DNA from 2 places in the Bradyrhizobium sp. P5_C12 genome. Region 2 is predicted to be linked to the other one. Evidence: predicted binding sites of a transcription regulator. Region 2 holds the regulator's gene; the other holds the start of a gene.
What was found. The regulator PhoB, encoded in region 2, activates phosphate uptake and scavenging genes when phosphate is short. The targets are predictions, from matches to a motif close to TGTCATNNANCTGTCAT.
Positions count from the first base shown of each region.

Region 1 (14,379 bases), on a different contig from region 2:
TTCCGGATGATCGGCACCATCCTGGAGGCCAACCCCTATCTCGGCCGCATCATCACCGGCCGCATCTCCTCCGGCGTGCTCAAGCCGAACCAGCAGGTCAAGGTGCTGCATGCCGACGGCAAGCTGGTCGAGACCGGGCGTATCACCAAGATTCTCGCGTTCCGCGGTCTCGAGCGCACGCCGCTCGAGGAAGCCGAAGCCGGTGACATCGTCGCCATCGCGGGCCTGACCAAGGGTACGGTCGCCGACACCTTCTGCGATCCGAGCGTCGAGGTGCCGCTGCCGGCACAGCCGATCGACCCGCCGACCGTGTCGATGTCGTTCATCGTCAACAACTCCCCGCTCGCCGGCACTGAAGGCGACAAGGTGACGAGCCGCATGATCCGCGACCGTCTGCTGCGCGAAGCCGAAGGCAACGTCGCGCTGCGCGTCGTCGAAGCCGCCGACAAGGACGCGATGGAAGTCTCGGGCCGCGGCGAATTGCAGCTCGCGATCCTGATCGAGACCATGCGCCGCGAGGGCTTCGAGCTCTCGGTGTCGCGCCCGCGCGTCGTGTACCAGAAGGACGAAGCCACCGGCGCCGCCATGGAGCCGATCGAGGAAGTCGTGATCGACGTCGACGAGGAGCATTCCGGCGTCGTCGTGCAGAAGATGAGCGAGCGCAAGTCCGAGCTGGTCGAGATGAAGCCGTCCGGCGGCAACCGCCTGCGCCTGGTGTTCTACGCGCCGACCCGCGGCCTGATCGGCTATCAGGGCGAACTGCTCACCGACACCCGCGGCACCGCGATCATGAACCGCCTGTTCCACGGCTACGCGCCGTACAAGGGCGAGATCCAGGGCCGCCGCAACGGCGTGCTGATCTCCAACGACCAGGGCGAGGCCGTGGCCTACGCCATGTTCAAGCTGGAGGATCGCGGCCCGATGATGATCGAGCCGGGCTGGAAGGTCTACAAGGGCATGATCGTCGGCGAGCACACCCGCGACAACGATCTCGAGATCAACGTGCTCAAGGGCAAGCAGCTCACCAACATCCGCACCACCTCGAAGGACGAAGCGGTGCGCCTGACCCCGCCGATCCGCATGACCCTGGAAAAGGCGCTGGCCTATATCGAGGACGACGAGCTCGTCGAGGTCACGCCGAAGTCGATCCGCCTGCGCAAGAAGCACCTCGACCCGAACGAGCGCAAGCGCGCGGAGAAGTCCAAGGAAGCCGTGGCGTAAGCCGCGCCGTCAACATGGTCATGCCCCTGGCTTTGCGGGGCATGACCGAAACAGGCGGGTGCACGATTGGCCTCGCCATGACGAGGCTGACGAGCTTTTCTACTTCAAGGCCTTGTCCAGCTGCGGCAGCAGCACCGTTCGCAAATTATCCGGCGTGATCGGCCCCACCAGCTTGTAGACGATGGTGCCGTCGCGTCCGACCACGAACGTCTCGGGCACGCCGTACACTCCCCACTCGATCGAGGCGCGGCCATTGGCGTCGGTGCCGACGCGGCCGAACGGATTGCCGTAGCGGCCGAGGAAGCGCCGCGCGTTGTCCGCTGCATCCTTGTAGTTGATGCCGATGATCTGGAAGCGCTTGTCTTTGGCCAGTTCGGTCAGGAGCGGCGCCTCGTCGTGACAGGGCACGCACCAGGACGCCCAGACATTGACCAGGCTGACCTTGCCCATGAACGCCGCCGGATCGAGGCCCGGCACCTGCGCGCCGTTGTCCTGCAATCCATCGAGCGGCGGCAGCATGGTCTGCGGCGCCGGCCGGCCGATCAGCGCGGAGGGGATGCGCGAGGGATCGCCGCTGCCGAGCCGGAACCAGAACAGCAGCGCAAGGACGATGAAGGCGATCAGCGGCAGCACCATCAGGAAGGTGCGTCGCTGCGGCGTCGCGGGGGTCGATTGATCGCTCATGACATATCCGTCGCGCTGCGGCCCGAGCGGCGGGTGATGCCGCTGCGATCGAGCTCGCGCAGGCGCCGGGTCTGGCTGCGGTGGTCGAGCACGATCCAGCCGATCAGGATCGCCACCACGATGGCCACGGCGGCATAGGACGACACGATGAAGGACGCGTAGGGGCCGAGTGACATCATCATGCGGCCCCAGCTTCCTTCGACGCGCCGTCGTCACGCGAGCCGGCGCCCATTTCGCTCGAAAACGCGATGCGGCTCGCCTGCATCATCTGAAGCGAGCGGACACGGCGGCGCAGGATCTCGTTGCGCATCGCCGCCAGATGCAGCGTGACGAACAGCAGCGTGAACGCGATCGCCATCACGAGAAGTGGGATAAGAAAAGAACGGTCGAGCGAGGAGCCGCCCATGCGCATCACCGAGGCCGGCTGGTGCAGCGTGTTCCACCAGTCGACCGAGAACTTGATGATGGGCAGGTTGATCGCGCCGACCAGGGTCAGCACCGCCGCGGCGCGCGCCGCGCGCGAGGGATCGTCGACCGCGCGCCACAGCGCCATCAGGCCGAGATACATCAGGAACAGGATCAGCACCGAGGTCAGCCGCGCATCCCATTCCCAATAGGTGCCCCACATCGGCCGGCCCCACAGCGATCCCGTGAGCAGCGCGAGGAAGGTGAAGGCGGCGCCGATCGGTGCGGCCGCTTTCGCGGCGACGTCGGCGAGCGGATGCCGCCACACCAGCGTGCCGAGCGAGGCGATGCTCATCACGCCCCACACGAACATCGACAGCCAGGCATTGGGCACGTGGATGAACATGATCTTCACGGTCGCGCCCTGCTGATAGTCGTCGGGCGCGGTGGCGGACTGATAGAGGCCAATGGCGAGCAGGACGATTGTCGCGGCCGCAAGCCACGGCAACAGCCGCGCTGTCAGCGCAAGGAACCGCGTCGGATTGGCGAGATCGGTCAGCGTCATGGTATCCTGATAATCACCGGTGACTGCTCACGCAATCAGCACGAAAGGGCGCAGCGAAAATTGATCGGGGTCAAGCTCAATCAAGGCCGTGCCTCAGGCTTGCCGCCGCCGCGAAGGGACCGACCACGAGGCTGACCAGCGACAGCGCGCAGAGGATCGAGAACGGCGCGCCAAATGACAACGGTCCTGTGATTGCGGCTTGCGAAGCTGCAACGCCGAAGATCAGCACGGGAATTGACAGCGGCAGCACCAGAACCGCCATCAACAGCCCGCCGCGATGCAGCGTCACCGCCAGCGCGGCGCCGATCATGCCGGTGAAGGTCAGGGCCGGGGTGCCCGCGAGCAGCGTCAGCGCCACCGCGCCGGTTGCGACCATGTCCAGGTTGAGCAGCAGGCCCAGCACCGGTGTTGCGACGATCAGCGGCAGGCCCGCAGCCAGCCAATGCGCCAGCGCCTTGGCGGCACAGGCCAGTTCCAACGGCGTCCGGCTCATCGTGATCAGGTCGAGCGAGCCGTCCTCATGGTCGGCCATGAACAGCCGGTCCAGCGTGAGCAGGCTCGCCAGCAGCGCGCCCAGCCACAGGATCGCCGGCCCCAGCCGCGCCAGCAGCGCCAGGTCCGGGCCGACCGCGAACGGCATCAGCACCACGACGGTCAGGAAGAACAGCACGCCAATGAGCGCCCCGCCGCCGACGCGGACCGCGATCCGGATGTCCCGGCGAATGAGGGCGGCGAGGGCGGTCATGGGGGGCTCCCATCAAGCCCCAAGGGCGGTGCGCTCCCTCCCCCGCTTGCGGGGGAGGGTTGGGGAGAGGGTGTCTCGACAAAGAAGACTCCCCCAGAGGAAAGAACCCTCACCCGGCGCTGCGCGCCGACCTCTCCCGCAAGCGGGAGAGGCGAGGGAGCCCGGAGCGCCCCCTCCCCTGCGTCCGCCTTCGCCCAGGCTTCAGCGGGGGAGGGAACGGATGGTGCGGGGCCCGGCCGCTTGGAAAGCTGAGGGTCGTGCCGTCTCATGCCGCACCCCCGATCCGCAGCTCGCGCGCCTCGATCCCCAGCGGCGCGTGGGTGGCGGCGATGATCAGGCCACCGCTGGCGAGGTGGTCGCGCATCAGGCCGCCGAACATGTCCTGGCCGGCGACGTCCAGCGCCGTGGTCGGCTCGTCCAGCAGCCAGACCGGGCGGCGGACCGTGAGCAGGCGGGCCAGCGACAGCCGGCGGCGCTGGCCGGCCGACAGGAAGGCGGCGGGCAGATGGGCGGCGTGGTCGAGGCCAACGGCGGCGAGGCTGTCGGCCGCGTCAAACCGCTCTCCGCCCAGGAAATCAGCCCAGAATGACACATTTTCCGCCACGCTCAGCGCCGGCTTCAGGGCGTCGCGATGGCCGAGATAGTGGCACTGCTCGGCAAGCGTCAGCTCGCCGTCGCCCCCCGCCAGCGCAATCGTTCCGCCGGCCGGAATGAGCAGCCCCGCGATCAGCCGCAGCAGCGACGTCTTGCCCGATCCGTTGCGGCCCACGACCGCCACCGCTTCGCCGGACGTTGCCTCGAAATCGAGCCCGGCAAAGACCTTGCGGCCGCCGCGTACGCAGATGACGCCGCTGCCGGAGAGCCGCATCTCGCCGCGCGTCGAAGCCCTCAACGGAGCCACCAGGAGAACCCTAAGTAAATCTTGGGGTAGCGCATCAGAATTTTTGGCTCGCGAATTGCTGCGGTACGATTGTGGCTGTGGCGGCGCGGTTAGAAAGCTTCTATAAGCCCGGAACTACTTGATGCAGCAACTCAACCTGCCCCTGCAAGCGACCCAGCCGGACTCGCTGACGGTGTTAAAATACCCCTTGCCGGGTATAACTAACAATTGGGATTTCCTTTCATGACCTCGCTCGACAGCTTCAAATGCAAAAAGACCCTCAAGGTCGGCGCCAAGACCTATGTGTATTACAGCCTGCCCACGGCGGAAAAGAACGGTCTGAAGGGAATTTCCAAGCTTCCCTATTCGATGAAGGTCCTGCTCGAGAACCTGCTGCGCAACGAGGACGGCCGCTCGGTCAAGAAGGCGGACATCGTCGCGGTGTCCAAATGGCTGCGCAAGAAGTCGCTCGAGCATGAGATCGCGTTCCGTCCCGCCCGCGTCCTGATGCAGGACTTCACCGGCGTGCCCGCGGTGGTCGATCTCGCCGCGATGCGCAACGCCATGCAGAAGCTCGGCGGCGATGCCGAGAAGATCAATCCGCTGGTGCCGGTCGATCTCGTCATCGACCACTCCGTGATCGTGAACTTCTTCGGCGACAACAAGGCCTTCGCCAAGAACGTCACCGAGGAATACAAGCAGAACCAGGAGCGCTACGAGTTCCTGAAGTGGGGTCAGGCGGCGTTCTCGAACTTCTCCGTCGTGCCGCCCGGCACCGGCATCTGCCACCAGGTCAATCTCGAATATCTCTCCCAGACGGTCTGGACCAAAAAGGAGAAGATGACGGTCGGCAAGAAGACCGGCACCTTCGAGGTCGCCTATCCCGACTCGCTGGTCGGCACCGACTCCCACACCACCATGGTCAACGGTCTCGCCGTGCTCGGCTGGGGCGTCGGCGGCATCGAGGCGGAAGCCTGCATGCTCGGTCAGCCGCTGTCGATGCTGCTGCCCAACGTCGTCGGCTTCAAGCTGAAGGGCGCCATGAAGGAAGGCGTTACCGCGACCGACCTCGTGCTGACCGTGACGCAGATGCTGCGCAAGCTCGGCGTGGTCGGCAAGTTCGTCGAGTTCTTCGGCCCCGGCCTCGACAATCTCTCGGTCGCCGACAAGGCGACGATCGCCAACATGGCGCCTGAATATGGCGCGACCTGCGGCTTCTTCCCGGTCGACGCGGCCGCGATCGACTATCTGAAGACGTCGGGGCGCGCCGCGCCGCGCGTCGCGCTGGTGCAGGCTTATGCGAAGGCGCAGGGCCTGTTCCGCACCGCCAAGTCGGCGGATCCGGTGTTTACCGAGACGCTGACGCTCGACCTCGGCGACGTCGTGCCCTCGATGGCCGGCCCGAAGCGTCCCGAAGGCCGCGTCGCGCTGCCCGCGGTCGCGGAAGGCTTTTCGCTCGCGCTCAGCACCGAGTACAAGAAGGCCGGCGAGCCGACCAAGCGCTTTGCCGTCGATGGCAAGAACTTCGACATCGGCCATGGCGACGTCGTGATCGCCGCCATCACCTCCTGCACCAACACCTCGAATCCGAGCGTGCTGATCGGCGCCGGTCTGCTGGCCCGCAACGCGGCCGCCAAGGGCCTCAAGGCCAAACCGTGGGTGAAGACCTCGCTCGCCCCGGGCAGCCAGGTGGTCGCGGCCTATCTCGCCGATTCCGGTCTCCAGGCCGATCTCGACAAGGTCGGCTTCAACCTGGTCGGCTTCGGCTGCACCACCTGCATCGGCAATTCCGGCCCGCTGCCCGAAGAGATCTCGAAGTCGATCAACGACAACGGCGTCGTCGCCGCGGCCGTGCTCTCCGGTAACCGCAACTTCGAAGGCCGTGTCTCGCCGGACGTGCAGGCGAACTATCTGGCCTCGCCGCCGCTGGTCGTGGCCCACGCGCTCGCGGGATCCGTCACCAAGAACCTCGCGGTCGAGCCGCTCGGCGAAGGCAAGGACGGCAAGCCGGTCTACCTGAAGGACATCTGGCCGACGACCAAGGAGATCAACGCCTTCATGAAGAAGTTCGTGACCGCGTCGATCTTCAAGAAGAAGTATGCCGACGTGTTCAAGGGCGACACCAACTGGCGCAAGATCAAGACCGTCGAGAGCGAGACCTATCGCTGGAACATGAGCTCGACCTACGTGCAGAACCCGCCCTATTTCGACGGCATGAAGAAGGAGCCGGAGCCGGTCACCGACATCGTCGAGGCGCGCATCCTCGCCATGTTCGGCGACAAGATCACCACCGACCACATCTCGCCGGCCGGCTCGATCAAGCTCACCTCGCCCGCGGGCAAATATCTCAGCGAGCACCAGGTGCGTCCCGCCGACTTCAACCAGTACGGCACGCGGCGCGGCAACCATGAAGTGATGATGCGCGGCACCTTCGCCAACATCCGCATCAAGAACTTCATGCTCAAGGGCGCCGACGGCAACATTCCCGAAGGCGGTCTCACCAAGCACTGGCCCGACGGCGAGCAGATGTCGATCTACGACGCCGCGATGAAGTACCAGCAGGAGAGCGTGCCGCTGGTGGTGTTCGCCGGCGCCGAATACGGCAACGGCTCGTCGCGCGACTGGGCCGCCAAGGGCACGCGCCTGCTCGGCGTGCGCGCCGTGATCTGCCAGAGCTTCGAGCGCATCCATCGCTCCAACCTGGTCGGCATGGGCGTGCTGCCGCTGACTTTCGAGGAAGGCACCTCCTGGTCGTCGCTTGGTCTCAAGGGCGACGAGAAGGTCACGCTGCGCGGTCTGGTCGGCGATCTGAAGCCGCGTCAGAAGCTGACCGCGGAGATCGTCTCCGGCGACGGTTCGCTGCAGCGCGTCTCGCTGCTCTGCCGCATCGATACGCTGGACGAGCTCGATTACTACCGCAACGGCGGCATCCTGCACTATGTGCTGCGCAAACTCGCGGCGTAAGCGCGGATTTGTGAACGGTGGCTCACCGCGAAGTGAGTAGAAGGTTAAACGAAGGCGGCCTATCACAAGGCCGCCTTCGCGCGTTTGCGGCAGGCTTCAGACGGCCCGCCCGGCGGAAAACTTCGCCTTGACGGTTGCTTGGACGGCTGAATGTGCGGCGCCCGTAAGACTACGGTGACCATCCGGCGGTAAGATTTCCCCTTTCACGAGCAATGGTGTGTGGCGTTCGACATGACAGCAATGACGGCTTCTCATCTGGTTTCGCGCTGGTCCGGTGCACTGTGGTCGGGAGCACTTGGCATCTGTGCGATCGTCGCCGTCATCCGTCCCGCCGAGGCTGACCCTCGCGCCGTGGTCGAGCTCTTCACCTCGCAGGGCTGCTCGTCCTGTCCGCCCGCCGACAAGATCATCGGCGACCTCTCCAGCGATCCCTCGATCATCGCGCTGAGCATGCCGATCGATTATTGGGACTATCTCGGCTGGAAGGACACGCTGGCGGATTCGCGCTTCTCTGCACGGCAGCGGGCCTATTCGCGCATGCGCGGCGACCGTGAGGTCTATACGCCGCAGGTCGTGGTCAACGGCTCCACGCATGTCATCGGCAGCGACCGCGCCGGCATCGAGAGCGCGATCGGCAAGACCGACAAGGGCGCCGGCGTGATGAGCGTGCCTGTGACGATGTCGCTTGCGGGCAAGCAGATCAACGTCTCGGTGGCCGCGAGCAAGGAGCCAACGGTCGCGCACGGCGAGGTCTGGATCTGCTCGGTCGCCAAGTCGGTGCCGATCTCGATCGCCAAGGGCGAGAATCGCGGCCAGCAGATCACCTATCACAACGTCGTGCGCAACCTGCTCAAGGTCGGCGACTGGAACGGACGTGCCGAAAGCTGGACGGTGCCGATCGAGAACCTGACGCGTGACGGCGTCGACGGTGCGGTGGTCTATGTCCAGGACGGCAGCCGCGAGAAGCCGGGCCCGATGCTCGGCGCGGCGTATACGTCGCTGCACTGATTCGATTCTCTCGCTCCAAGCGTCGCACTCGCTCTCACGCCTCATGGTGAGGAGCGCGCCCTTGCGCGCGTCTAGCGGACGATGCTTCGCATCGCCGCGAGAACCATGCAGGCCCTGCCGATGCATCTCGGCCTCGATCCTTCGAGACGCCGCGAACAGCGCGGCTCCTCAGGATGAGGGGAGAGAGTTTGCGGAGGGATGGAGAGAGGCTCGTCGAGCCAGAAACAGACCCAAACAAAAAAGGACCAACTTGCGTTGGTCCTCCTTGCCGTGCGTACAGACCCGATCCTAACGACCCCGGGGGGCTGGGGGCTGAGGAATCCGGAACCGACAGGACCGGGTCAACGCACACAGGTCTTTTCGCAGTGCAGGGCGGCAGTCGCTAGGCGGAAAAGCGGCGATACTATGATTCCTGCTAACGATCCCGTGACGGTTTGCCGCTGAGAAGTTCCACCGTTGCGTGTGCGCTGGTTCGCTCCGGACTGGCAGGTTTCGCCTGGAACCTCTTGCAGTAGGGAACGGTTGGCGCGATCATGCAACTGTCATGATCCGCCGCCCGGGGACGGTTTCGCGGATGCGATCATGCTGATGCGACAGGAGGCGCTCGATGAGTCTGACGTCGGAGGATGCCGATCCGAGCGAGCAGCGCGCAGTTGCGCGCCCCACCGCTGCGAACGCCCAACCTGGCCGGGTGACGTTCAATCGGCTCGAACTGCACCGCATCCTCAATCTTTACGGCCGCATGGTCGCCGACGGCGAGTGGCGCGACTATGCCATCGACTTCCTCAGAGACCGCGCCGTGTTCTCGGTCTTTCGCCGCGCCTCCGAGGTTCCGATCTATCGCATCGAGAAAGACCCGCGGCTCGCGCGCAAGCAGGGCATGTACAGCGTGATCTCTGCGACCGGCCTGATCCTGCGCCGCGGCCACGAGCTGGAGCGCGTGCTCTTGGTGATCGACCGCAAGCTGGCGGTGGTTTAGCCGCACGAACAGCGCCGTAGGGTGGGCAAAGGCGCAACGCGCCATGCCCACATACTTCCGCAATTGTCGCAGCATGGTGGGCACGCTACGCTTTGCCCACCCTACAAGCTGGCGGTGGTGTAGCCGTAATCCCGTAGCCCGGATGGAGCGAAGCGCAATCCGGGGCCGCTGCGGCCGCGGACAAACTTGTCCCGGATTGCGCTGCGCTCCATCCGGGCTACGAAAGCCCTACTTCCCCGGCACTGTGCTCGCGCCTTCGCCGAGCTCGCGCTGCATCATCACCGTGTCGAGCCAGCGGCCGAATTTCAGCCCGACGCTGGGATGCGTGCCGATCATCCTGAAGCCGCCCTTGGTATGCACGCCGATCGAGCCGGCATTGGCGGAATCGCCGATGACCGCGATCATCTGGCGGAAGCCGCGCGCCTCGCATTCGGTGACCAGCCGTTGCAGCAGCAGAAACCCGATGCCGCGGCGGTGGAAGGAGGGGTCGAGATAGATCGAGTTCTCGACCGTGAAGCGATAGGCCGGCCGTGGCCGGTAGGCGCCGGCATAGGCATAGCCGGCGACGCGTCCGTCGAGCATGGCGACGAAATAGGGATAGCCGCCGTCGACCAGCGCACGGTAGCGGCGCGTCATTTCGCTGAGGTCGGGCGGCGCCAGCTCAAACGTCGCGGTGCCCTCGCGGACGGCCTGCTTGTATATGGCGGTGATGGCGGAAAGGTCGGCCTCGGTGGCGGGCCTGATTTCAGGTTCGGACATGGGGACAAGATTAGAGCCTTCCCGGGACCGCTGGAAGAGGCAACGGTGTTGCCCCACCCGTCATTGCGAGCGTAGCGAAGCAATCCAGAAATGCATCCGCGGAGGGACTCTGGATTGCTTCGCGGCGCTCGCAATGACGGGGAGGGACAGCCCTTGTAGCCCGGATGGAGCGCAGCGAAATCCGGGGCAGGTGTATCCGCTGATGCGACGTTCCCGGATTGCGCTTCGCTCCATCCGGGCTACGGGAGCGGTGCTCCTGCCCAAACAAAAACCCCGGCCTTCCGGCCGGGGCTGATGTCGTCCACTCTGGCTATCGCTTAGTCGCGCTGGCCGAGGAGCTGCAGCAGCAGCGTGAACAGGTTGATGAAGTTCAGGTACAGCGACAGCGCACCGGTGATCGCCGCACGTTCGGCGATGTCACCGCCGGCCGAGGCGTAGCCGTAGATGTAGTCGTTCTTCAGCCGCTGGGTGTCCCAGGCGGTGAGGCCGGCGAACACCAGCACACCGACCACGGACACGATGAACTGCAGCATCGTGCTGGCCAGGAACAGGTTGACCAGGCTCGCGATGATGATGCCGATCAGGCCCATGAACAGGAACGAGCCCATCCCGGTCAGGTCACGCTTGGTGGTGTAGCCGTAGAGGCTCAGCGCACCGAAGGTGGCCGCCGTGATGAAGAACACCCGCACGATCGAGGTGTGCGTGAACACCAGGAAGATCGACGACAGCGAGATGCCCATCAGCGCCGCAAACACCCAGAACAGGATCTGGGCGGTCGAGGGGGCGAGACGGTTGATGCCTGCCGAAATCACGAACACCATGGCGAGCGGCGCCAGCATGAACAGCCATTTCAGCGGGCTCACGAACATCGCGTAGCCGAACGGCGTCAGGAACAGCTTGCCGACGCGGACGGCTTCCGGGGTCGGAACGTCGGTCACGGCGGCCATGTAGACGCCGAGCGCGGCAAGGCCGGTGATGGCCAGGCCAATGCTCATGTAATTGTAGATGCGCAGCATATAGGCGCGCAGGCCGGCATCGACCGTCGCGGCGTCGACACGCCCGGCGGCCCTGCCGAAAGGAGAAGCGTAGTTACGGTCTAGGTCCGACATGGTCGAATTCCCGTTGGTTGGCCGGTCCGGCATGAGGGTCGCCATGCCACCGGTTCGTCAAATTCTATCTCGGATACCGATGTCTGCCGACTAAATTTTGGCTCACAATCGGGGCTCCGAACCCATCCGATATGTGGGAAACTAACACATTCGCTGCAACCGTCCACGCGCGGCCGAATGTCGCCCTTACCAGCAATCCGGCCGAGTAGACGTGGTTAACCGCAGGAATCGTGCGATTTCGCTACCGCACGGCGACCCGCTACCATTTGTCACAAATTCCGCAACACCGTGGCGGGCTTTTTGTTCAACGCCAGCAGCGTGCCGGCGAGCCCGAGCCCGACGGTGACGACGAGGGCGGCCGCGACCACGCCGGCCGCGCTTCCGGCCTGCCAGACGAAAGTGAGCGTCATCACCCGCGTCACGATCATCCAGGCCGCGATGCTGCCGGCAATCACGCCGAACACCGCGGTGGCCAGGCCGATCAGGAGGTATTCGAGGGCGTAGGCGCCGAGCAGCCGCAGCCGGGTCGCGCCCAGCGTCTTCAGGATCACCGCATCATAGACCCTGTGGCGGTGGCCGGCGGCGAGCGCCCCGCCCAGCACCAGGATCGCCGAGATCAGGGTCACCGCGCTGGCGCCGCGGATCGCCAGCGCGAGATTGGTCACGACCGAGCCGACCGTCTCCATCACCTCGCGCACGCGCACGCTGGTCACCATCGGATAGGCGTCCGCCACCTGCTTGATGATCTTGCCGTCGCCGGCCGCGTCGCCGCCGGCTTCCGTCAGCGTCGCGATGTGGGTGTGCGGGGCGCCCTTGAACGCGTTCGGCGAGAACACCAGGACGAAATTGATGCCGAGCCCCTGCCAGTCGATGTTGCGCAGATTGCTGATCTTCGCCGGGATGTCGCGGCCGAGCACGTTGACCACGACCTCGTCGCCGATCTTGAGGCCGAGCCCGTCGGCGATCTTCTTCTCCATCGAGACCAGCGGCGGGCCGGAATAGTCGACGCCCCACCACTCGCCCTCGATGACCTTGGAGCCTTTCGGCAGCTCGCCGGTATAGGTCAGGCCGCGGTCGCTTTGCAGCACCCATTCGGAATCGGTCGAAGGCTTCAGATCTTCGGCGCGGACGCCGCGCGCCGCGACGATGCGTCCGCGCAGCATCGGCACGTCCTCGACCTTCGCGTCGGGCACGATTCCGCGCAGATAGCGGTCGAACTGCGCCGCCTGCGTGCTCGGGATGTCGATGAAGTAGAAGGATGGCGCGCGCTCGGGCAGCGCCGCCAAAAACTGCCGGCGCAGATTGCCGTCGATCTGGGTGATGGTGACGAGCACCGCGAGACCCAATCCCAGCGACAGCACGACGGAGGGCGTCAGCGCGCCCGGCCGGTGGATATTGGCGATCGCGAGCCGCAGCATCGGCAGCCTGGTGCGCGGCAGCCGGCGCGCGATCGCCATCAGCAGGGCGGCAACGCCGCGCAACAGCGCGAACACGACGACGGAGGAGAGCACGAACACCGCGGCGATGCGCTTGTCGAACGACAGGCCGATCACGACGGCGACGAGCAGGGCGACGACGACGCCCATGAAGGCGAGATAGCGCCAGCGCGGCCGGTGCCATTCATTGCTGATGGTGTCGCGGAACAGCGCCGCGACCGGCACGTCGTGCACCCGCCCGAGCGGCCACAGGCCGAAGGCGAGCGCGGTCAAAAGGCCATAGACGAAGGACAGCGCGAGCTCGTCGGCATGTACGGCCGGCACCACCGGCAGCGGCAGCAGCTTCCCGAACAGGCCGACGATGGCGAAAGGCATTGCGGCGCCGAGCGCCAGCCCGATCACCGATCCGATCGCGGCAAGCAGGAGAACCTGCGCGAGATAGATGCCGAACACGTCGCGCCCGGTGGCGCCGACGGCCTTCAGGGCCGCGATCACCTCGAGCTTGCGGTCGATGTGGCTCTTCACCGCATTGGCGACGCCGACGCCGCCGACCAGCAGGGCGGCGAGGCCGACCAGCGTCAGAAACTGCGTGAATCGGTTGATATTGCGTTCGAGCTGCGGCGAGGCATTGGAGCGGCTGCGGACCTCCCAGCCGGCCTGCGGCGCGGCGCTGCGCGCATCGGCGATGAACGCGTCGGTGGCGCGGTCGCTGTTGGCGGCGTCCGGCAGCTTCACCCGGTAGACCCAGCGCACCAGGCTGCCGGGCTGGATCAGGCCGGTGGCGTGCAAGCCCGCCTCGCTGATCAGGAAGCGCGGGCCGAAGCCGATGCCGCCGGCGAGCTTGTCGGGCTCGGCTTCGACGGTGCTGCGGATCTGGAAGGTCGCAGCTCCGATGGTGACGCGGTCGCCGGTCTTCAGCGAGAGTCGCGCCAGCAGCGTCGGATCGGCGGCGGCGCCGAATGCGCCGTCGCGCTCCGCGAGCAGATCGGACAGCGGCAGCGGTGGCGCCAGCGTCAATTGTCCCAGCATCGGGTAGCTGCCGTCGACCGCCTTCATCTCCACCAGCGCCAGCTTGCCCTCGGCCGAGCGCGCCATGCCGCGCAGGGTGGCCGCGATCGAGACGGTGCCGCGCGAGCGCAGGAAGGCGACTTCCTCCGGCTTGGCCTCGCGTTGGAACAGCACGAACGAGACATCGCCGCCGAGCAGCGTGCGGCCCTCGCGCGCGAGACCATCGCTGAGGCTCGCCGAGACCGAGCCGACGCCGGCGATCGCCATCACGCCGAGCGCGATGCAGGAAATGAAGACGTAGAAGCCGCGCAGGCCGCCGCGCAATTCGCGCAGCGCGTAGCGCAATGACAGGGCGACGCCATTGGGGCGCACGAACGGTTCGGCGGCGGCGCTCATGCTTGCGTCGTCTGGGTGTCGATGCGGCCCGAACGCAGGCGGATCACGCGATCGCAGCGATGCGCGAGCGAGGCATCGTGGGTGACCAGCACCAGCGTCATGCCGCGCTCGGCATGCTTGCCGAACAGCAGATCGACGATTTGCTTGCCGGTCGCCTCGTCGAGATTGCCGGTCGGCTCGTCGGCGACGAGGATGGCGGGATCGGGCGCCAGCGCGCGGG
Region 1 covers NZ_JBFULU010000019.1:34,445-48,823, reverse strand. The annotation lists gene typA (translational GTPase TypA) at 1-1,221, shown strand, start outside; gene ACXJMY_RS18620 (DsbE family thiol:disulfide interchange protein) at 1,321-1,905, opposite strand; gene ccmD (heme exporter protein CcmD) at 1,902-2,087, opposite strand; gene ACXJMY_RS18610 (heme ABC transporter permease) at 2,084-2,875, opposite strand; gene ccmB (heme exporter protein CcmB) at 2,952-3,620, opposite strand; gene ccmA (heme ABC exporter ATP-binding protein CcmA) at 3,886-4,488, opposite strand; gene acnA (aconitate hydratase AcnA) at 4,744-7,464, shown strand; gene ACXJMY_RS18590 (DUF1223 domain-containing protein) at 7,696-8,472, shown strand; gene ACXJMY_RS18585 (DUF2794 domain-containing protein) at 9,080-9,451, shown strand; gene ACXJMY_RS18580 (N-acetyltransferase family protein) at 9,680-10,210, opposite strand; gene ACXJMY_RS18575 (Bax inhibitor-1/YccA family protein) at 10,528-11,319, opposite strand; gene ACXJMY_RS18570 (ABC transporter permease) at 11,589-14,159, opposite strand; gene ACXJMY_RS18565 (ABC transporter ATP-binding protein) at 14,156-14,379, opposite strand, start outside.
Region 1: a site for PhoB is predicted at 9,002-9,018, ahead of ACXJMY_RS18585 (DUF2794 domain-containing protein). Genes of this name have one in related genera too.

Region 2 (17,438 bases):
AAATCGAGGTCATGGTGCCTTTCCGTGCTTCTGGTGGACTCGCAGCAAAATTGTCCCCAGGAGCTGGCGCGGAGCCTTCGGCCAAGGCAGCCGTGGTTACCCTGTATTGCTAGGCAGCCGATGGAAATATTTCGAAACAAAAATCCGGCAGCTGCGCCTAATCCGCCGCGGCCGACAGAGCCGGCCGGATCGCCGGCTTGTTCTCGCGCGGAGCCCAGCGCGTCAGCACCACGCTGGCGCTTGAGAGCAGGCCGAGCACGACCATCGAGCTTGCGGCAAGCCAGAAGAAGCTCTGCGCCGTGGCCTCATGCGTCGACAGCCACCAGCCGATCGCCGAGATGTAGATGAGCCGCGCGGTCTGCGCCAGCACCGGCCCGATCACCTTGGCCGCGCCCTGCGAGGAGAAATACATCGTCGAGGCGAGGCCGATGAAGGCGTAGAACGGCGCCACCGTCGACAGATATTGGTGGCTGGTGGCACGCACCGTTGCGCTGTCGGTGAAAATGTTGACCCAGAGATCGGGGAAGATCGCGACCAGGCAGGCTGGCGCGCCGACGGCGACGAAGGCGCTCGCACCCGCGATCCAGGCGATGCGGCGGGCGCGTGCGATGCGGCCGGCGCCGACCGCCATGCCGACCATCGGCACCGAGGCGATGCCGAACGAGAACGCGATCGAGGTCAGCAGGAATTCCAGCCGCGCGCCGATGCCGTAGCCGGCAAGGATCGCGGTGCCGAACTTCGCCAGCATGTGGGTGAAGATCGAGATCGTCAGCACCGATTGCAGCGGCGAGAAGCATGCGATGGCGCCGACCTTCAGGATGTCAAAGAACATCGCCCATTGGATGCGCAGGCCGCGCAGCTTCGGGACGACGCGGGCGCGACCCGAGAACAGGTACCAGCCCATGATGGCGATGTTCATGCAATAGGCGATCAGCGCGCCGGCCGCGACGCCGCGCATGCCGAACTGCGGCACCGGTCCGAGTCCGAGGCCCAGCGTGCCGCCGAGCACGATCTGCCAGGCCGCCGAATTGAGAATCAGGAACGACGGCAGCTTCATGTTGCCGGTGCCGCGCAGGACGCCGGCCATGGTGTTGAGCAGCCAGGGCAGCACGGCGCCACCGAAGAACACCTGCGTGTAGGCGATCGCATGCGTCAGCACATCGCCGCGGCCGCCGAGCATTTCGAGCACTTTGGGCCCGTAAATCAGCATGCCCAGCATGAAGACGAGGCCGAAGGTGATGCCGATCAGGAGCGCATGCGCGGCGAGCGTGCTGGCGCGCTCGCGATCGCCGGCGCCGAGTGCACGCGCAATGGCGGAGGCCACCGCGCCGCCCATGGCGCCGCCGGACATCGTCATGGTCAGGATCACGGTCGGAAACACCAGCGCCATCGCGGCCAATGCCTCGACGCCGAGCCGGCCGATATAGGAGGTCTCCGCGATCACCGTGCAGGTGCCGGCCGACAGCGCGACGACATTGGGCCAGGCAAGGCCGAGCAGCGTGCGCAGGATCGGGCCGTCGGTCAGCGCACTTCGCACCGGCTGCGGGAGCGGCGGCAGCGGTCGCTCTTGTTCATCGACCGGGATTTCGGCGATGTCGGACATTTCCTCTCCCGGGCACGAGCGCCATTCGCGGCGCGGCAATCACTTGGTGTGCCAATCGATTCATTCGCGCAGAACGCGCGGTGCGACGCTTGTTAGCACGACAATTGCCGATTCCTCCTGCGCCTGATGCAAGCGTGCCCTGCGGCAGCGCATTTCAGCCCGTGGAATTGCGGTCTTGGGGTGAGGGGCTGCGTCCGCGAAAACGGTGAGAGCTGGACTCGCGGAGAGTCCCCCTCACCCGGATTGCATCTTCGATGCAATCCGGCCTCTCCCCGCACGCGGGGAGAGGCGAAGTGGCCGCGCCGTTCTTCAACCGATCGTCCAGACCAGCGGCGGACGGCCGCCCGCGGCAGGCCGCATATGCACGCCGATATGCCGGCCGCAGCCCGCAGCGAGACCTTCGAACAATCCTTCCAGCACCTTGGCGCAGGCGCGGTGATAGTCGGCGACATCGTCCATCAGCTTCCAGCTCTGCTGGCGGATTTCGAACGCGCCTTCGGACGTCGCCGTCTCGGCAGCATCGTCCTGCGTGGCGAGCAGCGCGTTGAGGAACGCTGCGAATTCGCTCGCGCCGCCGCGGCTCATCGACAGCGCCGCCGCGACCTCGTCGAAATATTGCATGCCGATCAGCTTGCCGGTGAGGTGAAGGAGATAGCCGGCATCCTCCGGCCCGAACAGCTGCACCATCACCGGCGCGGCCGTGCGCACATATTCCATCGCGTAGTTGCGATAGGCTTTTTCGAGCCGCGGCTTTGGCCAGCTTGCGACCGGCAATGCCGGCGCGGCCTTCGCATCGAACAGCGGCGCTTCGAGATGGCGCGCGAACACCAGGCGCTGGTCGAGCTCGAGCGGGTGGTCGTACTGGTGGTAATAGCCCTCGAGCCCGTCCTGGCCATCGACGCTCTGCTTGGTGCAGACGAAGCCGAGCCTGAGATCGCCGAGCGCGACGCCGTTGTTGGCGTGCCAGCCGCGCAGCATCGCGCGTGAGACCTCGCCCGGCACGCCGCAGATCGCGGTGCCCTTCCAGATCCAGCGCGGCGGCGGATAGCGGATCCAGGCCTTGGCGTCGCTCTCGTACATGTATTCGACATGCACGCCGCCGATCCAGTTCGAGAGATAGTGATATTGCGCGGCGGCGACCGCCGGCGGCAGATGGCGCAATCCGAGCTTCTCGAGCCCGGGCAGGAAGCGTTCCTGCTGCTGGCGGCGGAACACGCGGAACACGAACTCGGCGGCATCAGCCGTGCCGCGCCGCGTGACGACGGTGAGGATGAGGCCGGTGAAATAAGCGTGATAGAGATCGGCGACCGCGCGCCAGCGTGTCCATTGGGCTTGCTGCTGCGCGGTATCCGCTGCGGCGCTCATCGTTCGCTCCCGGCTTGTTGTTTTGCAGGAGTGTGTCATCGCCGATGAAGCGGCGCAACCGGACACACACTCGCTGTCATCGCCCGCCTTGTGCGCAATTGCGCACTGGGGCGGGCGATCCAGTATTCCAGAGACGGTCGTGATTGAATCGATGGGCCGCGGCGTACTGGCTTCCCCGCCTTCGCGGAGCATGACACCGGTGAAAATTTGCTTGCATCGGAGCCCGCATGAGCGAAGCGATATGCGGGAGCACTGTTCCCGGATGTCGCTGCGCTCATCCGGGCTTACGGAATATTGCTACACCCGGAAATGCTTGGAGAGCTTCAACCCCTGCGCCTGGTAGTTGGAGCCGATGCGCTGGCCGTACATGGCGTCGGGGCGTGCCAGCATCTTTTCGTAGACGAGGCGGCCGACGATCTGGCCGTGCTCGAGGATGAAGGGCACTTCGCGCGAGCGCACCTCCAGCACGGCGCGGGAGCCCTGCCCGCCGGCGCCGGCATAGCCGAAGCCGGGATCGAAGAAGCCGGCATAATGCACGCGGAATTCGCCGACCAGCGGATCGAACGGCACCATCTCCGCGGCGAAATCGGGCGGCACCTGCACGGCTTCCTTGGAGGCGAGGATATAGAACTCGCCGGGATCGAGGATCAGGCTGCCGTCGGGGCGCGCAGACATCGGCTCCCAGAAATCCTCGACCGAATAGCCTGCGCGGCGATCGACGTCGACCACACCGGTGTGGCGCTTGGCGCGGTAGCCGACGAAGCCGTTGGCTTTCTCGCCGGAGAGATCGACGGAGACGGCGACGCCGCCCGAGAGATCGGCATCGTCGATGTCGACGAGGCGCTCAGCGGCATGCAGCGCGTCGAGCTCGTCGGCGTTGAGGATGGCGTCACCGGTGCGGAAGCGCACTTGGGAGAGGCGCGAGCCCTCGCGCACCAGCACCGGAAACGTCTTCGGGCTGATCTCGGCGTAGAGCGGACCGTGATAGCCGGCGCCGATCATGTCGAAGCGGCGGGTGCCGTCGGCGATCACGCGGGTGAAGACGTCGAGCCGGCCGGTGGAGCTCTTCGGGTTCGCCGCCGCCACGATCTCCGGCGGCAGCGCCAGGCTTTCGAGCAGCGGCACGATGTAGACGCAGTTGGTCTCAAGCACGGCGCCGTCGGCGAGGCTGAACTCGTGCAGCTTCAACTCGTCGATGCGCTCGGCGACGGTGGCGCCGGGACCGGGCAGGAAGCTTGCGCGCACGCGATAGGCGATGTCGCCGAGGCGAAGGTCGAGGCTCGCCGGCTGGATCTGGCTTTCGACGAAATCGTAGGCGGGCAGGATGAGGCCTGCTTCCGCCATCGCCGCGATCATGCGGTCGGGCAGGATACCATTGGCGTCGGCTGCGACCGTGAACGTCAAACGGGGGTCCTCGTCAGGGGGCAAATGTATCCGGACATGCGGAAAATACAGTCTTTTACGGCTATCCGATGGACGCCTTGACGAAAAGGGCATTGCGGAATATGAGCATGACTTATCCCGTGGTGATTTGAGCCGGCCGGCTTGCAGCCACGTTAAATAAGTCGCTAAACAGGCCGGGGACCTCTGTGATCCCGGCCAGTGGAAATATCCAGGCCGGTTTTTTTTGTGACCATTTTCCAGAATGGTCACGTTGGAGAGGTCATATGTCGAAGTCCCCGGCGTCCGCCGCACACTACCGTCCCGAAACCCGGCTGGTCCATTCCGGCACCCTGCGCTCGCAATTTGGCGAGACGTCGGAGGCGCTGTTCCTGACCCAGGGCTATGTCTACAACAGCGCCGAGGAGTGCGAGGCGCGGTTCAAGGGCGAGGATCCCGGCTTCATCTATTCGCGCTACTCGAACCCGACGATCTCGATGTTCGAGCGCCGCATGATCGAGCTCGAAGGCGCCGAAGCGGCCCGCTCGGCCGCGACTGGCATGGCCGCAGTGACGACCGCGATCCTGGCGCCGCTGAAGTCCGGCGATCACGTGGTCGCCTCGCGCGCGCTGTTCGGCTCGTGTCTCTACGTCATTCAGGATCTGTTGCCGCGCTACGGCATCGAGACCACGCTGGTCGACGGCTCCGATCTCGACCAGTGGCAGCGCGCCTTGAGGCCGAACACCAAGACGTTCTTCCTGGAGAGCCCGACCAATCCGACGCTCGACGTGCTCGACATCCCCGGCATCGCCGAGATCGCGCACAGCGGCGGCGCGCGGCTCGTCGTCGACAACGTGTTCGCGACGCCGATCTGGCAGAGCCCGCTCGCGCTCGGGGCCGACGTCGTGGTCTATTCCGCGACCAAGCACATCGACGGCCAGGGCCGTTGTCTCGGCGGCATCATCCTGTCCTCGGAAGCCTTCATCGCCGAGCACCTGCATAATTTCATGCGCCAGACCGGCCCGTCGATCTCGCCGTTCAACGCCTGGGTCCTGCTCAAGGGCCTGGAGACGCTGGGCGTGCGCGTGCGCGCGCAGACCGAGACGGCGGGGCGCGTCGCCGAGGTGCTGGCGAGCCATCCGAAGATTTCACGGCTGATCTATCCCGGCCGCGCCGATCATCCGCAGGCGGCGCTGGTGAAGAAGCAGATGCGCGGCGGCTCGACGCTGGTCGGCTTCGAGGTCAAGGGCGGCAAGCAGGCGGCATTCCGCGTGCTCAACGAGCTCAAGCTTGCGAAGATCTCGAACAATCTCGGCGACGCCAAGAGCCTGGTGACGCATCCGGCCACCACCACGCATCAGCGCCTGAAGCCGGAAGACCGCGCCGCGCTCGGGATCAGCGAGGGCTTTATTCGCTTCTCGGCGGGGCTCGAGCATCCGGATGATCTGATCGAGGATCTGACGGCGGCGCTGGAGAAGGCGTGAGGCGAGCCAAGCACTCGCACTCGTAGGGTGGGTTAGCCCTGCAGATGCGCGAAGCGCATCTGCTCGGCGTAACCCACCAACTTCGTTCCGCAATCGTTGATGCATGGTGGGTTACGGCTTCGCCTAACCCACCCTACGGCACCGATGCCTACATCGGCCGGTACGTCCGCACATCCCCGGGCACGTTCACGCCGAGCTTGATCTGGCCGACGGAGCGGATGATGTCGTCACCCAAGAGCTGGGCGAAGCAGGCGTAGCCCCAGTCGTTCATGTGCAGGCCGTCGGCAATGACGAAGCTCTCCACCGGGATGGCCTGCGTCTCGTGCCAGTCGCGCATCACCTCGAAGCGCGGGAAGATGCCGACGTGACGGAGCTCGGCGACCTTGCCGAGCAGCTTCACCATCTTGCCGGCGCTCTCGGCGCGCTGGTTGACCGCCGGCGAATATTGCGGATCGACCAGCACGATATCGGCGCCGCCGGCGGCCTGGATGCGGGAGATGCCGTCCTCGACCATCTTGGCGGTGTCACCGGGATCGAGATTGCGTAGCACCGCGTTGGTGCCGACCTGCCAGATCACGAGATCCGGGTGGACGTCGATCACCTCCGTCTGGAGACGCTTCATCATCTCGGGCGCATCCTCGCCGCCGACGCCGGCATTGATGACGGTGATGCTGGCGGTCGGATATTGCCGGCGAAGCTGCGCGGCGAGACGGTTCGGATAGTTGAAATCGGGCGAGCTTGCGCCATAGCCGGCGGTCGAGGATGAGCCGAACGCGACGATCACGACCGGCTTGCCGGCGACGAGCTTGCCCGCGACATGCGGCAGCGAGCCCATCGTCTTCGAGCCGCCCTTCGCGGCCAGGCAAGGCACGCGGCTGAAAATGTCACCGGCCGATTTTGCCACCTGCTTCACCTTGTCGATGGCGCGCCCGGTGATGCCGCGCTGCTCGGCTGGCGGGTGGGTGGCAGCGACAGTGGTCTGGGACGGCGATGCGGGAGCCGGATTAGCCGTCTGCTGCGGAGCAGGGGTTGCCTGCGCAGCCTGTGCTCGCGCAGGTGCCAGCGAAGCCGGCGTCAGCAACAGCAGCGCCGCCGCTGCGGGCGCGGCCAACCATGCCGTCAGGCAAAAAGGGCGGAGAGAACTCATTAACGCTAGACCTCAATTTTGCTGCTGGGCCGGTCCCAGATGTGCAGCATCCATCACGAACTGTGCCAACGCCCGGCCAAGGCAATCATGGACCTGTTTCGCCAGTTCAGGACCGCGGGAGGGGCTGAACAGGTCGAACTGACCCTGATCATTCCATTGCCGCATGATCGCGAAACGATCGAACAACGGGACGTCATGCTCCTGGGCCACCACCCGCATATTGTCGAGATAGGGCGGCACGGAGATCATGGTTTCGGTACGTGGGCTGTATTGCAAGTTCATCAGCACGACATCCGCCCCCGCATTTTGCAACGCAGCAACCCCTTCAGTGACGGCGCCGCGAAAATCGTCGGGATCGATGGCTCGGATAGCATCCACGGTCCCGGTCTGCCAGATGACCAAAGTAGGCCTTTTTGCTTCCATCAGCTTAACGAAGGTGGTGGCAGCCTCCTCTGCCGTTTTCTTGCTCTGTATTTCTACGGAGACGTGCACGGCCTCTGATGGCGGCAGCCTTTCCCTCAGGATCGCCTGCATACGCGCCGGATAGGAGCTGTCCTCCGAAGCCGGAATCGTGGTCGAACGGCTGCCGATGACCAGGATTTCGAGGGGTTTGCCCGCTTTCACGGCATCGGCGACCTTGTGCAGCGGACTCTCGGTCGCGAGCAGGTAGGACGGCAATTCGCAGGCGGGGGGTGCGGCAGGAACGGCAGACGCAGCATCGTCCGCGCGCGCCGGGGGCGCGGCGAGACCACCGCACAGCAGGATCAGGCTCAGGAAAACCTTCGCCTTCATCAGCCCCCTCCCGCCATATCGGCGCTGCCGACGGCGCTTTTGGTTTTCGAACCGCTCTTGTCAGCTACGCGCTTGTACCACGAAATCACCCAGGCGACGCCCCACATGACCAGGATTCCCGAGAGACTAATCAGCGCATGCATGACCGCGCCGCCGGACACCTCGGCCAGGATGAAATGGCCGGCGAAGGCCAGGAAGACGCCGAGGCAGAAGATCTCCAGGGAGTGGGAGCCGCACAGGATCAGCGGCCGCAGCCAGGGCGATGTCAGGCCCGGCCAGTCCCGCGGCAGGAAGCGCACGGTGAGCGCGGCCAGCGCCAGGAAATGGGTGAAGCGCAACACGTCCAGATCGGTCTTGTCGATCGGATACATCCATTGCTCGAGCCGCTTCGGCATCAGATGGGACAATTGCGGCACGTACCAGGTCAGGGTCACGTAGAATGCCGCGACGATATAGGCGATCGCGATCCACATCATTACGGGTGAAGCCAGGATGCGCGACATGCGTCGCGCACCTCCCAGCGCGCACCATGCACCGAACACGAAAAGCAATTGCCAGGCCAGCGGATTGAACGCCCAGAAGCCGTTCGGATAGGCCGAAAAGTAGAGGTCGTATTCCCATGTAACGGCGTAGAGGATAACGGAAAGGCCGAGCGTGACGTCGGGCTTCCACTTCATCGACCAGAGGATGAAAGGCAGCGCCAGCATCAGCACGATGTAGAGCGGCAGCACGTCCATGTTCACGGGGCGGAAGCGCAACAGCAGCGCCTGCACGATGGTGACGTCGGGCTGCTTGAGGAAATCCATGATGCCCATCTCTTCGGTGTAGAGTGGGTTCTCGAACCTGGTCGCGACGTAGGAGATCTCGGCGAGGAAGATCGTGAACAGGAAGACGTGGGCGACATAGATCTGCCAGACCCGGCGCAGGATTCGCGCGGTGGCGACGACGACGCCGCTTTCCAGCATGGCGCGGCCGTAGACGAAGGCTGCGGTGTAGCCGGAGATGAAGATGAATATCTCGGTGGCATCGCTGAAGCCGTAATTGCGGATCGTGAACCAGGTCAGAAGGCTCGGCGGCAAATGGTCGATGAAGATCAGCCACAGCGCGAGCCCACGGAACAGGTCGAGCCTGAGCTCACGCTCGCCGATGGCGGGCAGCGTGATGGCCTGCGCGGCGGCGCGGGGTTTCGCAACCGCGGATTTGCCATCCGCAGTTCCCGCGATCGTCGATCCCGTCACTTGGTCGGCAATGGTCATCGGGGCCCGAAACCCTTACGCAAATCGCGACGTTAAAAGGAGTGTACCGGTCCGGTCGGCGTCTCGCAAAGCGACCAGATCACATCGAGGTGTATTTCCCTGGGGGTGTACTTCCCTTCGAATTCGGGCGGGACGATGTCGCCAAAACCGCCTCCGGCGTTTGGTTCCCGGCCGGGATTTCGTTATGATGGCAGCCATGTACCGCGCCGTGACCCGCCAGATCGAAGTGACCGTCGAGCCGAACTTTGTTCCGGAGCAGTCGTCGGCCGACCGGTCCCGGTTTTTCTGGTCCTACACCATCGTCATCACCAATTCCGGCGATGAGACCGTACAGCTCAAGACGCGGCACTGGATCATCACCGACGCCTCGGGCCGGCAGCAGGAGGTGAAGGGCGAGGGCGTGGTCGGCGAGCAGCCGATTCTGGCGCCCGGCGAGCGCTTCGAATACACCTCGGGCGTGCCGCTCTCGACCGCCTCGGGCTTCATGACCGGCCGCTACCAGATGGTCACCGAAAGCGGCGAGCGCTTCGAGATCGACGTGCCGACCTTCTCGCTCGACAGCCCGGATTTGAAGCGGGTGTTGAACTAGCGCGGTGCCGTAGGGTGGGTTAGCCCCGCGGCTGCGCGAAGCGCAGTCCGCTCGGCGTAACCCACCACGGTCTATCCGCGCCAAAGCAAGCTGGTGGGTTACGCTTCGCTAACCCACCCTACGATTCCGTGCCTAGCGGGCGAGCTCATCATACCACCCACAACTGGATGCCCCGGCTTGACCGGGGCATCCAGTACGCCGCAGCCTCTCGATTCAATCACCGCCGTCACGGAGTACTGGATCGCCCGCCCCAGTGCGCAATTGCGCACAAGGCGGGCGATGACACCGAGGATGTAGCGAGCAGCTTCCCCGACCTCGTCATTGCCAGCGCCGCGAATTAGAGGCCTACGCGTCCTCCACGCCCGCCTCATCCGGCGTGAACTCGTACACCGACGAGCAGAACTCGCAGGTGACGACGACCTTGTCGTCCTTGACCATCGCGGCGCGGTCGTCGGGCGAAAAGCTCTTCAGCATCGCGGCGACGGCGTCGCGCGAGCAGGAGCATTGCGCTTTCAGCACCAGCGGATTGAACACACGCACGCCGCGCTCGTGGAACAGGCGGTAGAGCAGCCGCTCGCCGGAAAGATCGGGATCGATCAGCTCGACATCCTCGACGGTGTCGATCAGCGAGCGCGCCTCGACCCAGGCATCGTCTTCAGCGACGCTATGCACTTCGACGCCTTCGGGCGCATCGCCGGGATGCAGATCGGCCTGCCGCGCGCGCTCCGGCGCTTTCGGCAAGAACTGCATCAGCATGCCGCCGGCGCGCCAGCGATGCTTGCCGCCGTCGTTCGAGCGCCACTCCTCGCCGACGGCGAGGCGGACGCGCGTCGGGATCTGCTCGGAGCGCAGAAAATATTCGTGGGCGGCGTCTTCGAGGCTGCCCCCGTCGAGCGCAACCAGGCCCTGATAGCGGCTCATGTCGGGGCCCTGGTCGATGGTCATGGCGAGATGGCCGCGGCCAAGCAGCGTGCCGGAATCCTTCGCCGTGCCGAGGCGCGAAGCGTCGTAGCGGGCGTAGGCGCGCAGATGGTCCGGCGCCTTGTAGTCCACCACCAGGAACGACACCGGGCCATCGGTCTGGGCCTGGAGGATGAAGCGGCCCTCGAATTTCAGCGCCGTTCCGAGCAGCGTCGTCAGCACGATGGCCTCGCCGAGCAGCTTGCCGACCGGCGCAGGATAATCGTGCTTGGTCAGGATCTCGTCGAGCGCGGGGCCAAGCCGCACCAGCCGCCCGCGCACGTCGAGCGCGTCGACCTCGTAGGGCAGCACGGCGTCATCAATGGGAACCGCCGATGGTGCGCGAACCGGGCCTTCAGGCCCGGTTTTCATGTCAGGGGATTGGAAAACCATGGCGCTTTATCTGGGGTCGGAGGGTGGAAATGGAAGGGGGGGGCGGCGGGGCGGTCTGTTCCGGATGCAGTTATGATTGCACACGATATTGCAAATTCGGTGTCGCCCCGGCGAAGGCCGGGACCCATAACCACAGGGCGTGGTTATGCGAAGATTCGCCGTTCGGTACCCCTACTTTCCGCAACCGAGAGATCACGCGGTGATGGGTCCCGGCCTTCGCCGGGACGACGGATAGTTCGTCCCGCTACTTCACCGCATCAAAACACCAGGCCAGGATGCCCTTCTGCGCGTGCAGGCGGTTTTCGGCCTCGTCGAACACGACCGATTGCGGACCGTCGATCACCTCGTCGGTGACCTCCTCGCCGCGATGGGCGGGCAGGCAGTGCATGAACAGCGCGTCGGGCTTGGCCAGCGACATCAGCTTCGAATTGACCTGGTAGGGCTTGAGCACGTTGTGGCGGTGCTCGCCCTCCTTGTCGCCCATCGACACCCAGGTGTCGGTGACGACGCAATCGGCGCCGCGCACGGCAGCTTCCGCGTCGCTGCCCAGCATGATCGGCGCGCCGGTCGCCTTGATCCAGTCGCGCATCGCCTTCTTCGGCGCGAGCTCCGGAGGGGTCGCGACATTGAGCTGAAACTTGAAGCGCTCGGCCGCGTGCGCCCAGGACGCCAGCACGTTGTTGTCGTCGCCGGTCCATGCCACGGTCTTGCCCTCGATCGGGCCGCGATGCTCCTCATAGGTCATGAGGTCGGCCATCACCTGGCAGGGGTGCGAGCGCCGGGTCAGGCCGTTGATGACGGGCACGGTGGCGTTCGCCGCGAGCTCGAGCAGCGCCTCGTGGTTGAGGATGCGGATCATGATGGCGTCGACATAGCGCGACAGCACGCGCGCGGTGTCGGCGATGGTCTCGCCGCGGCCGAGCTGCATCTCGGCACCGGTGAGCATGATCGGCTCGCCGCCGAGCTGGCGCATGGCGACATCGAACGACACCCGCGTCCGCGTCGAGGGGCGCTCGAAGATCATCGCCAGCGTCTTGCCTTCGAGCGGCTTGACCGGTTGATGCGCCTTCTGCTTCGCCTTCATGGCGGAAGACGCCGCGAGCATGCGCTTGAGCTCCGCCAGCGGCAGCTCGTTGATATCGAGAAAATGCTTTGGCGCCTTGCTCATCAGCTTGCCGCCCGCTTGGTCTGGCCGGCCGACAACGCCGCGCAGGCGCGTTCGAGCCGCGCGACGCTGTCTTCGATCTCGGCCTCAGTGACGATCAAGGGCGGCAGGAAGCGCACGACGTTGTCACCGGCCCCAACGGTGAGAAGCTTCTCACCGCGCAGCGCCGCAACGAGATCACCGGAGGGCACCACGGCCTTGATGCCGATCAAGAGCCCCTCGCCGCGGACTTCGCTGACGACGTCGCCATGGCGGTCGATCACGGAGGCGAGCTTCTGCTTCAACAGCAACGACATCTTCTGCACGTGGTCGAAGAAGCCGGGCTTGAGCATGACGTCGAGCACCGCGTTCGCAGCGGAGATCGCGAGCGGATTGCCGCCGAAGGTCGAGCCGTGCGAGCCCGGCGTCATGCCGGACGCCGCTTCCGCGGTCGCAAGGCACGCGCCGATCGGGAAGCCGCCGCCGAGCGCCTTGGCCAGCGACATCACATCGGGCGTGACGCCGAGGCGACGATGCGCAAAGAGATCGCCGGTGCGGCCCATGCCGGTCTGCACCTCGTCGAACGCCAGCAACAGGCCGCGCTCGTCGCAGAGCTGGCGCAGCGCCTTGAGGAACGCCGGCGTCGCCGAACGCACGCCGCCCTCGCCCTGGATCGGTTCGATCAGGATGCCGGCGGTCTGCGGGCCGATGGCCTTCTTCACGGCGTCAAGATCGCCATGCGGGACCTGGTCGAAGCCGTCCATCGGCGGACCAAAGCCTTCGAGATATTTTGCCGAGCCGGTCGCAGCCAGCGTCGCCAGCGTGCGGCCGTGGAAGGCGCCCTCGAAGGTGATCATGCGATAGCGGTCGGGATGGCCTTTGGCGGCGTGATAGCGGCGCACGACCTTGATCACGCATTCCAGCGCCTCGGCGCCGGAATTGCAGAAGAATACGAAGTCCGCAAAGCTCTCGCTGCAGAGCCGGGCGGCAAGTCGCTCGCCATCCGGGCTCTGGAACAGGTTCGACATGTGCCAGAGTTTCGTGGCCTGCTCCTGCAACGCCTTGACCAGCGCGGGATGGGCATGGCCGAGCGCGTTCACCGCCACGCCAGAGGTGAAATCGAGATAGCGGTCGCCGTTGGTCGCGATCAGCCAGCAGCCTTCGCCGCGCTCAAAACCGAGGTCGGCCCTGGCGAAAACGGGGAGCAAATGCGGCGCTGCGCTGTTGGTCATGACGGTCACTTGGATGTTGCGGACGGACTGAGCGTGCATCACGCAACGCACCATTGACCGGCCCGGAAAACGAAACGTGCCGCCTTTTAAGGGCGGCACGCGTCACTATCTTATGCCTGGTAAAACGGGTGTCAATGCCGCCCGGAAAGCCTCACGAAACGCTGAATCCGTAGTCTTGCGGTGTCGATTTTGCGGTTTTTTGGCCACGGAACATGTGGAAGCGAGTCGGCGGACTCTTGCGCGTGAGTCACGCCATATTGTAGCGTTTGGCTTGTCAGATACGACATCTCGTGCAGGCGGTTCTGATCTCTAAGTCCTCATGTACCGGCGTAAACGTTCGGGCGCACTTCGCGCGCCCGGCGAGCCTTAAGGGATTCTGGCGGCACGGGTTTTTCAAGGCTTAGGCATTCGCTGTGAGGCCCCGATATGGCAGGCGCGCAGCGAGGGAAAGGGTGCAATGACGGTTTTGACCTGGTCCGATGATCGCGTCGAGCAGCTGAAAAAGCTCTGGGAGGCCGGACTTTCGGCCAGCCAGATCGCGGCGGAGCTCGGCAATGTGACCCGCAACGCCGTGATCGGAAAGGTGCACAGGCTTGGCCTGTCCGGCCGCGCCAAGAGCCCCTCTTCGGCCGCGCCCCGGCCGCGTAAGGCGCGTCCGGCACAGCACATGATGCGGGTGAGCCGCCCGATCTCGCGCGGCAACACCGCGTTGGCGCAGGCCTTCGAGGTCGAGGTGGAGGCCGAGCCGGTCACCTACGACAACGTGGTGCCGATGAGCCAGCGGCTGTCGCTGCTGGAATTGAACGAGGCGACCTGCCACTGGCCGGTCGGCGATCCCTCGAGCCCGGATTTCTTCTTCTGCGGCGGCAAGGCGCTGTCGGGCCTTCCCTATTGCGCCCAGCACTCGCGTGTCGCGTACCAGCCGGCGGCCGATCGCCGGCGCGCACCGGCCAAGCCGGGCCCGCGGTGAGTTAGCGGATATAGTCGTCCGTTAAAATGCCGCCATCACACGATGGCGGCTCGACACACTCCGATGTCGTCCCGGCGAAGGCCGGGACCCATAACCACCAGCAGATGTGGTTACAGGGATTCGGAGTTACCCTTCTCGCACAAACAATTGCGTCCTCGGGTTATGGGTCCCGGCCTTCGCCGGGACGACACCGATATCGTGGCGACAGCTCGCCAAACCAACTCGCTCTAGCCTACGTCTGCTCCGCCTTCGCGAAGCGATCGTCCAGCGCGTAGCCGGCGCCGCGCACGGTGCGGATCGGGTCCTGTTCGCGGCCGAGATTGAGCAGCTTGCGCAGGCGACCGATGTGCACGTCGACGGTGCGTTCGTCGATATAGATGTCGCGGCCCCAGACGCTGTCGAGCAGCTGCTCGCGCGAGAACACGCGACCGGGATGCTCCAGGAAGAACTCCAGCAGGCGATATTCGGTCGGGCCGAGATCGATCGGACGGCCCGAGCGCGCCACGCGGCGCTTGTCGCGATCGAGCTCGATGTCGCCAAAGGCGAGCACGGTGGCCAACCGCTCCGGGCTGGCGCGCCTGAGCAGGCCCTTCACGCGCGCGAGCAGCTCCGGCACCGAGAACGGCTTGACGATGTAGTCGTCGGCGCCGGTCGCAAGCCCGCGCACCCGCTCGCTCTCCTCGCCGCGGGCGGTGAGCATGATGATCGGAAGCTGCTTGGTCTCGGGCCGGGTGCGCAGCCGCCGGCACAGCTCGATGCCGGACAGCCCTGGCAGCATCCAGTCGAGTACGATCAGGTCGGGGATATGCTCCTTGAGGCGGGTGTCGGCGTCGTCGCCGCGCATCACCGTCTCGACGTCATAGCCGTCGCCTTCGAGGTTGTAGCGGAGAAGCTCGGTCAGGGCTTCCTCGTCCTCAACCACCATAATGCGTGCGCCCATGTGGTCGTCGCTCCTCAAGCCTTAAGTGTTCGGGACCGTCGTGGCGAAGGTCGTCATGTCGCCCTTCGGTCGCTTGTCGGTCATCGCCTGACCTTCGATCATGTAGAATACGGTCTCGGCGATGTTGGTGGCGTGGTCGCCGATCCGCTCGATGTTCTTGGCACAGAACATCAGGTGAATGCAGAACGAGATGTTGCGCGGATCCTCCATCATGTAGGTGAGGAGCTCGCGGAACAGCGAGGTGCAGATGGCGTCGACTTCCTCGTCGCCCTTCCACACCGCCATCGCCGCCGGCAGATCATGCGCGGCATAGGCGTCCAGCACCGACTTGACCTGCTGCTGCACGAGGTCGGTCATGTGCTCGAGGCCGCGGAACAGCTTGAGCGGATGGAAATCCGTCTCCAGCGCCGCGACGCGCTTGCCCATGTTCTTGGCGAGATCGCCGATGCGCTCGAGATCGGTCGCGACGCGCATGGCGCCGACGATCTCGCGCAGATCGACCGCCATCGGCTGGCGGCGGGCGATGGTGAGCACGGCGCGCTCCTCGATCTTCTTCTGGAGCGCGTCGATCTCGACGTCGGTCGCGACCACGCGCTGGCCGAGCGCAACGTCGCGGCGGATCAGCGCATCGACGGAATCGACGATCATGCGCTCGGCAATCCCGCCCATCTCCGCGACCAGGCGCGTAAGCTCCTGGAGGTCGGTGTCGAAGGCCTTTGCGGTATGTTCGGAAGCCATATCCTGTCTCCTCAGCCGAACCGGCCGGTGATGTAATCCTGCGTACGCCGATCGGTCGGCGACGTGAAGATCTTGCTGGTGTCGTCGAACTCGATCAACTCGCCGAGATACATGAAGGCGGTCTTGTCGGAGACGCGGGCCGCCTGCTGCATGTTGTGGGTGACGATGGCGATCGTGTAGTTCTCGGAGAGCTCCTGGATCAGCTCCTCGACCTTGGCGGTCGAGATCGGGTCCAGCGCCGAGCAGGGCTCGTCGAACAGGATCACCTCGGGCCGCACCGCCACCGTGCGGGCGATGCAGAGGCGCTGCTGCTGGCCGCCGGAGAGCGACAGGCCGGACGCATTGAGCTTGTCCTTGACCTCGTTCCACAGCGCGCCGCCGCGCAGCGCCTTCTCGACGCGGTCGTCCATCTCGGACTTCGAGATCTTCTCATAGAGACGGATGCCGAAAGCGATGTTCTCGTAGATCGTCATCGGGAACGGCGTCGGCTTCTGGAACACCATGCCGACGCGCGCGCGCAGCAGATTGAGGTCGAGCTTGGTGTCGAGGATGTTGGTCTGGTCGAGCATCAGCTGGCCGGTGGCGCGCTGGCCCGGATAGAGGTCGTACATCCGGTTGAAGATGCGCAGCAGGGTCGACTTGCCGCAGCCCGACGGGCCGATGAACGCCGTGACGCGATTGGTGCCGAGCGTCAGGTTGATGTTCTTAAGCGCATGGTGCTCGCCGTAATAGAAGTTGAGATTGCGCACGGTCACCTTGGGCGGCGCCTCGGGCAGCGTCGGCGACTGCGGGAGCCCGCCGGCTGCGCTCATCGATACGGAAAGATCACTCATTTTGCGGTCCTCTCGGCGCCAAGGATGCGCGCGCCAATGTTCAGGGCAAGCACGGTCAGGGTGATGAGCAGCGCCCCGCTCCACGCCAGCTGCTTCCAGTAGGCGTATGGGCTCTGCACGAAGTTGTTGATGGTGACCGGCAGGTTGGCCATCGTCTTGGTCAGGTCCAGGCTGAAGAACTGGTTCGACAGCGCGGTGAACAGCAACGGCGCGGTTTCGCCGGCGACACGGGCGGTCGCGAGCAGCACGCCGGTGATGAGGCCCGCGCGCGCCGAGCGATAGGCGATCCGCTTGATCACCAGCGAGCGCGGCAGACCGAGCGCGGATGCCGCCTCGCGCAACGCGTTCGGCACCAAGAGCAGCATGTCCTCGGTCGTGCGCAGCACCACCGGGATCACGATGACGGCGAGCGCGAGGCAGCCCGCGATCGCCGAGAAGCCGCGCATCGGCACCACCACCGCGCCATAGATGAACAGGCCGATGATGATCGAGGGGGCCGAGAGCAGGATGTCGTTGATGAAGCGGATCACCGAGGTCAGCTTGTCGTTGCGGCCGTATTCGGCGAGATAGGTGCCGGCGAACATGCCGAGCGGCGCACCGATGCCGACGCCG
Region 2 covers NZ_JBFULU010000010.1:146,592-164,029, reverse strand. The annotation lists gene ACXJMY_RS12365 (hypothetical protein) at 1-13, opposite strand, end outside; gene ACXJMY_RS12360 (MATE family efflux transporter) at 158-1,603, opposite strand; gene ACXJMY_RS12355 (hypothetical protein) at 1,913-2,968, opposite strand; gene ACXJMY_RS12350 (2'-deoxycytidine 5'-triphosphate deaminase) at 3,266-4,372, opposite strand; SAM riboswitch at 4,482-4,561, shown strand; gene ACXJMY_RS12345 (O-succinylhomoserine sulfhydrylase) at 4,636-5,832, shown strand; gene ACXJMY_RS12340 (SGNH/GDSL hydrolase family protein) at 5,981-6,979, opposite strand; gene ACXJMY_RS12335 (SGNH/GDSL hydrolase family protein) at 6,992-7,771, opposite strand; gene ACXJMY_RS12330 (OpgC domain-containing protein) at 7,771-9,027, opposite strand; gene apaG (Co2+/Mg2+ efflux protein ApaG) at 9,212-9,616, shown strand; gene ACXJMY_RS12320 (Hsp33 family molecular chaperone) at 9,962-10,969, opposite strand; gene argF (ornithine carbamoyltransferase) at 11,214-12,137, opposite strand; gene ACXJMY_RS12310 (acetylornithine transaminase) at 12,137-13,345, opposite strand; gene ACXJMY_RS12305 (GcrA family cell cycle regulator) at 13,803-14,315, shown strand; gene phoB (phosphate regulon transcriptional regulator PhoB) at 14,548-15,255, opposite strand; gene phoU (phosphate signaling complex protein PhoU) at 15,277-15,993, opposite strand; gene pstB (phosphate ABC transporter ATP-binding protein PstB) at 16,005-16,826, opposite strand; gene pstA (phosphate ABC transporter permease PstA) at 16,823-17,438, opposite strand, start outside.